One region of the Paenibacillus azoreducens genome, then DNA from elsewhere that is predicted to be linked to it. Evidence: riboswitches for the same ligand, from Rfam matches in the RefSeq annotation. Region 1 holds a riboswitch; the other holds the start of a gene.
What was found. Region 1 has a riboswitch for magnesium ahead of mgtA (magnesium-translocating P-type ATPase). Riboswitches for the same ligand answer to the same signal wherever they lie in the genome.

Region 1 (4,785 bases):
CACGCTGAACATATTGCCGAAATTCGAACTTGCCGTCATTTTGATATATTTGATCATGTTGCCGAAAATCTTGCGGCCTTCCATAACGCCTTTTTCGAGTACCATCAAACTCTTCTCGAGCAAAATGATATCCGCGGATTCCTTGGAAATATCCACCGCCGTGTCAACGGAAATGCCAACATCGGCTTCTTTGAGCGAAATCGCGTCATTGATGCCGTCGCCCATAAATCCGACCGTATGGCCATTGCTCTTAAGCGCGCGGACGATTCTCGCTTTTTGCATCGGGTTCACTTTGGCGAAGACGTGGAATCTCTCGGCCGCATCGGCCAGCTGCTTATCGCTTAACGCTTCGATGTCGTTTCCAAGTATCATCTGATTGGCGCTTATGCCGACATCCCTGCACACTTTCAAGGTAACTGCCGCATTATCACCCGTTATGATTTTAACGTTTACGCCAATTTCCTTTAATGCGCGGATGGCTTCCTTGGCCGTATCTTTTGGCGGGTCGAGAAAACCGATATAACCGGCAAGCACAAGATCTTGTTCATCCGAGACGCCGTAATGATCTTGGTGATCCGTCAACTGCTTCACGGCGACAGCGATGACGCGTAGACCGTCCGCATTCATTTTGTTCACTAGACCCAAGGCTTCTTCCGAAATATCAGATGTCATGGGTGCGATTTGTCCGTTATCCTCGACATGGGAGCAGATGCTGATCATTTCTTCGATGGCGCCTTTGCAGATAAGCAAATGTGAGCCATCCTGCTGCTTCAGGATGACGGACATTCGGCGCCGGTTGAAATCGAACGGAATTTCATCGATCTTGCTGTACTTTTTATCGGCCCTGCGCAGCGTATCCGAAGAAGCGGCTTGTTCCAAAACGGCGACATCCAGCAGGTTTTTTAGTCCTGTTTGATAGAAGCTGTTCAAATAAGCCAGAGTCAAAGCACGTTCATGATCACGGCCATGAATATCGAAGCTTTTATGCAGCACGATTTTGTCCTGTGTTAATGTTCCGGTTTTGTCTGTACATAAAATATCCATTGCCCCTAAGTTTTGAATGGCGCTAAGACGTTTGACCACCACTTTGTCACGGGCCATGCTGGCTGCGCCTTTGGCGAGATTGCCGGCGACGATAACCGGCAGCATTTCCGGCGTAAGACCAACGGCAACGGAAAGACCGAAGAGCAGGGCGTCCCACCAATCCCCCTTGGTGAAGCCGTTGATCAAGAAGATGATTGGAACCATGATCAGCATGAAACGGATCAGCAGAAACGTAATGCTCTTAACGCCCTTGTCGAAGCTGGTCAATGGCGGTTTGGAGAGGAGCGTGCTGGCCATCGATCCGAAGTAGGTATTTGCTCCGGTCGAAAGAGCTACACCCGTAGCCGACCCGCTGATGATGTTGGTTCCCATATAACATACGTTGCTCAGTTCAAGCGCATTGGCAGGTTTCGTATGCAAACGTCTCCGGCTCATTTGCTGGATCCCGCGCGGCAATGTGTCCATTTTTTCTACGGGCATGGCTTCTCCGGTTAATGCCGATTCCCCAACATGAAGATCCTTAGAGGATATGAGGCGCATGTCTGCCGGAACCATGTCTCCCGCAGACAGATGGATGATATCGCCGGGCACGAGCAGTTCCATATCGATTTCCTTTTTTTCCGTGATCCCATTGGGATTGCGGCGGCTTACCGTCGCCGTTGCTTTGACCATCGCTTTGAGCTTCTCGGCGGTCCGGGCCGAGCGATACTCTTGCGTAAATGTGATGATGGTGCTGACGGCAACCATGGTTGAGATAATCGATACGGCTTCAATATCATGATCGACGACATATGAGAAAACCGCAAGCGACAGCAAAATAAGAATAAACGGATTTTTGAAGCTGGAAAGAAGCTGGATATACCAGGCCGGCGTTTTTTCGTGGGCGATTTCGTTTTTGCCGTGCTGGAGCAGTCTCTTTTTTGCTTCCGTTTCGCTCAGTCCTTCCGGGCTTGAGGCCAGATCATCCATCAGATCTTCCTCGAATGTGATCGATGCCTGGATCAGACGTTCGGCGATTTCTTTGTTGAATTTTTCAATGTTTTTTTTAGGTTTCATCATGGGTAATACCTCCCGGTTCGGCAAAACTTCACTTGTGATAGCTGCCTGATTCATTTTGCATTAAAGTGAAGTGAAGTGGACGCAAAAAACGCTCTCCCCGCAACCAGAGAGAGCGTTTCGTCCGAACCGTAGGCAAAGGGCGGGCATGTCAAATAAGCATACTTAAATACAGCCCGATTGGTAGGCTAGAATCGAAAGTATGGGGAACATGCATGAGCGAAAGCATACGGCGCTCTCTCTGTATAGTTACAGGAATCAGATTTTTCGAAAATATACTATGACTCGGTCCACTATCCATTGAACATGTTCCCCCCTTTATGATTACAACTAAAAAATCCCCCCGAAAGACCTGGAGGGATCGAATAAACGCGCACACAAAAAACATTGACGTTTTCCCCCTGGTCGAGTTTTGGCACTATACAACGTAAAGAGATGCTTTCATCTCTTAGCCACTTTATGAAAAGCCTTAATCCGGCAATCCCTGTTCTACCCATGGGCATCTTTCGATATTTCTGGGCAGTGGCCTGTGTTTATATAGGAGCCTCACCTAACGAGGACTATTAAATTACTTCGCAAGCTTAATCCTAATTTTGAATCTTGTCAAGTGTAAATTGCATTTATTTCGGAAAGCTTGCCATGTCTTACTACCCATTTTCAATATATGCCGGACGAATTGGGAACGTACCGGGGATATTCGTTGATATTTTGCAGTATCATGCTTATCGGCTTTGAATGTTCAGTTCGGAGCGCGTGGAATCCCATTTTACGTCAAAGCCCATTTCTTTGAGCAGGGAAGCGGGGATCATAGTTGCACCGTTCTCCGTGTAAACAGGCATGGGCAAAGTAATACTCCTTCCATTCATTTCAGCTTCAGTTTGTGATGACTTGAAAGCCACAGTGACTTGCTTATATTTGAGACAATACGTGCTTCCGTATGCGGAAGAGGTGACTACAAGATCGGCATCAAGCGCTTTTGCAATGTCTTTAACCGGTATGCTGACTAGATTCTTATCCATGATGGCGGGAAAAGAGGAAACGAGCAAATTGCCGTTGACTTTTACTGTAACCGGCGTTCTGACCTTTTCGGGTAAATACACCATCCCATCGGTTTTGTTTTGTGGCACGCCGACCTCATACCATTTATTCCCTCCCCAGCCCCACACTTGCCCGGTGGAATCAATCGCCAAGCTGTGGTATTCTCCGGCGGCAATGGAGTTGATTCCTCTCAAGCCGTTAACTTTCCCTTCCTTACCTGCAGGTTTCTTCCCATATGTCCATACATCGCCCCGTGTGGTAAGCAGTACGGCATAGCCGTCCGCAGCCTGGATTTGCTTTACCTTTAGTTCTGGAAATATTTTGGAAGGTTTGGCAGATAGTTTCAAGACCGATGAAGACATGTCGAGTGTGCATTTCCAGGCCGTTCCGGCGGCATCAATTCCATACATTTGACCGTTAGAGGCAGTGGAGATCTGTTTAAATGCCGGAATGCCGGCAAGTCGGGCAGGAGGTGATAATTTCAACTTGTTATCTTCGAATTTATTGGAAAAAATCCAGAGAACACCTGCCGAATCAAGAGCATAAACCTTATTATCAGCGACACTGATGCTTGTAATCTTCGCTAATCCTTGCACTCTCACCGGCGTGCCGGGCTCGTATGTTTCTTGATTTCGTGTCCATGCCCATACTGTACCATCACGTTTCAAGGCATAGTTAACGCTCCCCATAGCCGAAACCTGGGAAACATCCGTTAAAGCGGGAATTTGGCGGGGGGTTTGCGTTTCTGTAGAACTATCAGATTTTTTTCCCCATTCCCACACGGTTCCGTCTTGCTTCACCGCAAGCTGGTAACCGGAGCCGCTGGTTGCAATCGATACAATGTCTGTGAGATGGTTCAATCGTACAGGGGCGCTTATGCTTGCGACTGCTGCATCCGGCAGGCCAAGTTCACCAAGGAGGTTGCGTCCCCATGTCCATACGCTTCCGTCTGCCCTCAATCCGACAGAATAGTAAGTGCCGGCTGTTACTTGAATAAATGCGGTTCCGGCAGTGGATTGACGAATGGAAGCGGATGCTGCCGATCCCGAAGAAGTAACGGAAGAATCTGCAGAAGTAGTGGAAAAAACATCATTAACAGGCAGAGCACCTGCTGCGGATAAGGAAGTTCCTCCTGCAAATATTGCCAAACCGGCAATCAAAACCGCAGCTGAGCGATGTCTAATAGCTGTAGAAGAATTATAATATTTGTGCATGTCCAAGTCCTCCCGAAAACCATATATTGGTTCATTGATGTCGTTTCAAATTACATAGACGGTTTTGCTTGCTAAAAGTTACTGAGGTTTATAAAAAAAGACTTACGTTACAAATTTCATATTCTCTGAGTGAACCGGCATGGGACTCACAATAAACCTCTGAAACTTCTCAACAAATCTCTAAAACTATACCCTGTTTCGGTAGAGAATGACTCAGAGCTACCTGAAAGTAACTATTAGACCAATAATCCGGGCGAACCCGGACCAATGGTTATTCAACTTTTTCCTGTTATTTTAGCACAAATAATGTATGGATATTTCTTACCCGCCCAAAAAAGTTTCTCTGAGCAAACCGCCTTGGCTGTGATACAATAGATAAGTTGATTTTGGAGAAGCATGACCGTGATTGGGGAGGAAGGCATCATACATGAAA
Region 2 (4,785 bases), 330 kb from region 1:
AGGAGGGTCTAGAAAAGCAAGATACCCGACAAGGATAAGATCATGTTCATCTTTCACACCGTAAGCTTCATCCCGGGCTTCCGTTTCTTTGATGGCAACCGCAAGAACGCGCAAGCCGTCGTTGTTCAAATGGTTGACAAGGAGTTGGACTTTTTCGGTGTAATCCGCCGTAAGGGGGATGATACGTCCGTTGACAGACACATGTGAACAGATGCCGAGAACCTCTTCCATGGCTCCTTTGCAAATCAGTGTATGGCCATTACCTATTTTTTCAAGAACGACAGACATTCGTCTGCGGTTGAAATCAAAAGGAATCTCATCTATTTTCGTATACTTTGTCTCAACTCCTGAGACGTGGTTCAGGTCGGCATACTCCAGTACGGCCACATCCAACAGGTTTTTGAGCCCGGTCTGGTGATAACTGTTCAAATACGCATATTCCAGCACCTTGTTGTCTTCTTTGCCTTGAACATTAAGATGTTTTTCCAAAATGATTTTATCCTGAGTCAAGGTTCCGGTTTTATCCGTACATAAAATATCCATGGCTCCAAAGTTCTGAATGGCATTCAGGCGTTTGACGACAACCTTGTTTCGGGCCATGGTCGCCGCACCTTTAGCCAGATTTCCGGCTACAACCACAGGCAGCATTTCCGGCGTCAGACCGACAGCGACCGATAAACCGAATAGAAGGGCTTCCCACCAATCTCCCTTCGTAAATCCATTAACTAGGAAAATAATCGGAACCATGATGAGCATGAAGCGGATCAATACGAAAGTTATGCTCTTGACTCCTTTGTCAAAGCTGGTAAGAGGGGGGTTCCCAATGAGCGTACTAGCCATCGAACCGAAATACGTATCGGCTCCGGTGGAAACGACGACCGCTGTAGCTGAACCGCTGATAACGTTTGTACCCATATAACACATATTGTTTAGTTCCAGGGCATTTATTGGTTTATTCTGCTTCGCGCCTGCCAAATCCAATACGCCGCGAGGAAGAGTGTCCATTTTCTCAACGGGCATCGCTTCTCCTGTGAGAGCCGATTCTCCAACATGCAAGTCCTTCGATGAGATGATTCTTGCATCAGCTGGAACCATGTCACCGGCTGAGAGGTGGATGATATCTCCCGGTACCAGAAGTTCCATGTCGATTTCTTTTTGCTCCGATTGACGGCTTACGGTTGACGTTGTTTTAACCATCGCCTTGAGTTTTTCCGCCGTTCGTGCCGAACGGAATTCTTGTGTGAACGTGATCATAACGCTGATGGTAACCATGGTCGTAATGATGACAACCGCTTCGATATCATCGTCCATAAAGTAGGAGAATCCGGCTAAAAAAAGCAAGATCAGTATGAACGGATTTTTGAAGCAGGAGAGCAGTTGAATGTACCAAGCCGGCGGTTTATCATGGGCAATTTGATTTTTTCCGTGTTTTTCAAGCCTTTTCTTTGCTTCGTTTTCGCTAAGACCTTGAGGGCTGGTCTTTAAATCCTTCATCACATTCTCTTCCGGGGTTACGGATGCTTGAATGAGACGCTCAGCGATTTCTTGTGTCACTTTTTCTTTATCTTTTGTTGATGTTTTCATTTGTCCATCCTCCTTAACACAGGTTCAAAATTAAAACCTGCTTTCACGATTTCATTCAGTTCAAGGCACAAAAAAAGCTCTCCCTGTTAGCCAGAGAGAGCGTGCTGAACTGTTTTCTTTTCACTCACAGATCAAATGCGCATACTTAAATAAACCTCCGCTTGGTTTCTTTTTTTGGGAAGTAAAGTATGGACAAGATTGGAGAGTGAAGAAGTTTCGGTTCTCCCTCTGAATTAGGTCTTGATTATTTTGACACGATCGATAACTCGGACTACCGTCCATAATGTAATTCCCCCCTTTACAAAATAAAAAATCCCTCTAGTTCTCCTAGAGGGACAAAAAAGCGCACGAAAAAAACTTCGTTTCCCCCTAGTCGAGTTTTGGCACTATATAACGTAAAGAGAATAATGATTCCCTTAGCCACATTATGAAAAGCCTTAATCCGGCAATCCCTGTTCAACCCATGGGCATCTTTCGATATTTCTGGGCAGTGGCCTATGTTTATATAGGAGCCTCACCTAACGAGGACATATTCAATTCCTCTGCCATCTTATGTCTTGTTTTTGGCTTTGTCAAGAGGAAAATGGATTGCACCATTGACGAAATGGTTAGCAGCAACAGCCGTTAAAATAAAAAAATTGCTTATTGACAAAGGGGATTTTTGTCACTATGATGAGTTGGTAATTGAATATGAACCTCGTTAGGTGAGGCTCCTGCATGGAGAAATGCTGCTGCCCAGAAACGTCGACAGACGCCAATGGGTCAACAGAAACCATCGACATAAGGTGGTTTTTAATGTAGCTGGACATAAGTTCCTATGCCATGCAGTGCTAAAACTCAACGAATGGAGGTCACCGTTATTGTTGTTTTCAGTGCACCCTATTTGTTGAGGGTGCTTTTTTTGTGCTTTGAAACGTGTGGCAGGGAGGGATACAAATGGTCCTGGAATTTGAAATGATGTTGAAGCTTACTTTGGCTTTATTATTTGGACTGCTTATTGGGGTAGACAGACAAATTAAACAGAAACAGCTTGGAATGCGACCGAGCATGGTCATTTGCATTGCCAGCTGTTTAATCACGATTGTATCGATCGAGGCATTCGGGAAATTTGCCGGCGCCAACCATCCGAATATGGATCCGATGCGTTTGGCAGCGCAGATTGTAAGCGGAGTCGGGTTCATCGGAGCAGGAGTCATTCTGCGAAGAAGCAATGAGGTTATTTCCGGATTAACTTCCGCAGCTCTGATATGGTCAGCATCGGCACTTGGAATTACGATCGGAGCTGGGTTTTACGCGGAAGCCATATTCGGAGTTACTCTTCTCATTGTGGCAGTGAATGTTATTCCTCTGCTGATTAGATTCTTTGGACCTGAGAACCTCAGCCGGCATGATGTGGCGCTTAAGATTGTGGTTGAGCGGAATTATAGAATGACCGAATTGATTAAAATGATTGAACGCAAAGGGCAAAACGAAGAAACCAAAAAAGGCGAATACAAAATTCGGTATATGAAGTTAAAAGATCTCGATACGAACTGCCAGCTTATTGATTTGACGCTTTCTGTACCTGACACCCAATACACAACGGAAATCTATTATTACATCAAAAAAATCGATCATGTACAAAGCGTAGAGGTTGAACAGTTATAAACCGAAACGAAATAACTAAAGGAGAGTTGGAAGATGATCAAACTGAATCAATACGAATATAAAGAAGAGTATACCTACTATATGCTGCAAGCATTAAGAGAAGGAGATAAAGAGGTTTTCCGCAAAGATTTTTTGAATCTGCATCCGACGGATCAGACGGAATTTTTTCTGAGTTTGGATGATAACAGACGTTTACGAATTTATTCTTTTTTACATCCAACCGAGTTTAGTGAAATATTCAGCGAGCTGAATCCGGATATGCAGAAAAAGATTATCGTTGAGCTCGACCGGAAATATGCGATAGATATGCTAAATGAGCTGCCATCTGATGATGCGGCTGATTTTTTCGGTCTGCTCACGCACAAGGAAGCCGATTTTTTCCTCACTCGCATGGAAAAAGACGCCTTTCTTTAACCGCAGGAATCCATATTTTTTGCAGTTGACTTTGCCCTAAGGGCAAGGTGTACGGTTGATATTGAATAAAGTGATTAGAGCACTAGTCCCTAAAAATATGAAGAATGGAGGTGACCTTTTGCTATCGATTGGAGAATTCTCAAAGATATGCGGAGTATCTACAAAAACGCTTCGCTATTATGCTGAGATTGGATTGATTAATCCTGATGAAATAAACCCTGAAAACGGTTATAGATATTATTCCATCAGGCAGCTAAAAAAGATGCTCTTCATCAACCGTTTGAAATCCTATCATTTTTCCCTGGAAGAAATCAAAACCATTATGGAATGGGAAGACGATCAGTCAGAAGAGAAGCTTGGTATTGTCCTTAATCGCAAAAGAAGGGAGATACAGGAAAAGCTAAATGCTTTTGAATATACTCTAAAACAAATGAGTAATGATATTTTAAATCTAGAGAAGGGCATACCCATTATGTCATACCTTGGCGATATAGAAGTACAACTTGTTGAGATCCAGCCAATGAATATTCTATATATGCGTCAGATGATGACTAGCGATGACTATGCTCTAGGATATGGAACGTATTTTGGCAGGCTCTATGAAAAGGCCGCTACTGAAAAACTCACTTTGCTCGGTACGCCAATGACCATTTATCACAGCCCTGAGTATAATCCTGCCGGCAACGATACGGAATTTGCCATCCCGATCAAAGAGCCTGTAAAGGGAACAAGAGATTTGCCTGGCGGGCTTTGTGCGAAGTCCGTTTTAAAGGGGCCGTATTCAGAATTGACATCGGTATATGCCAAGCTGAGGGAATGGGTAGAAAATGAAGGGTATAAATTGGTGAGCTCACCATATGAAGTATATGTAACTGATCCCAATCAAGCGAGCGCAGCCGAGGGTATGATTACCGAGGTGTATTTTCCCGTTAAGAAAAAATAGCTCAATACTCCATTTTCCTTTTGAACTGGGTAGACAAAACAGAAAAATGTATTGAGAGAGGTGTCTATAATGCAAAGAGATTACTGGCCAACTATAGAATGGCGCGACACAGACCCGAAAAGCTTGGGAATGGACCCTGAAAAGCTATCAGAGCTTGAACCTGTGATAAAATCCGAGTACAGCAATATAAATGGTAT

Region 2: it holds a riboswitch for magnesium, as region 1 does, so the genes downstream of both, L6442_RS16800 (MgtC/SapB family protein) here and mgtA (magnesium-translocating P-type ATPase) in region 1, are expected to answer to the same signal.

The regions. Positions count from the first base shown of each region.
Region 1 covers NZ_AP025343.1:4,150,849-4,155,633, reverse strand. Annotated here, with positions in the region: gene mgtA (magnesium-translocating P-type ATPase) at 1-2,103, opposite strand, end outside; M-box (ykoK) riboswitch at 2,492-2,665, opposite strand; gene L6442_RS18310 (stalk domain-containing protein) at 2,823-4,352, opposite strand; gene L6442_RS18305 (deoxynucleoside kinase) at 4,780-4,785, shown strand, end outside.
Region 2 covers NZ_AP025343.1:3,821,270-3,826,054, reverse strand. Annotated here, with positions in the region: gene mgtA (magnesium-translocating P-type ATPase) at 1-1,584, opposite strand, end outside; M-box (ykoK) riboswitch at 1,944-2,117, opposite strand; M-box (ykoK) riboswitch at 2,274-2,441, shown strand; gene L6442_RS16800 (MgtC/SapB family protein) at 2,521-3,231, shown strand; gene L6442_RS16795 (magnesium transporter) at 3,265-3,645, shown strand; gene L6442_RS16790 (MerR family transcriptional regulator) at 3,764-4,588, shown strand; gene L6442_RS16785 (serine hydrolase domain-containing protein) at 4,658-4,785, shown strand, end outside.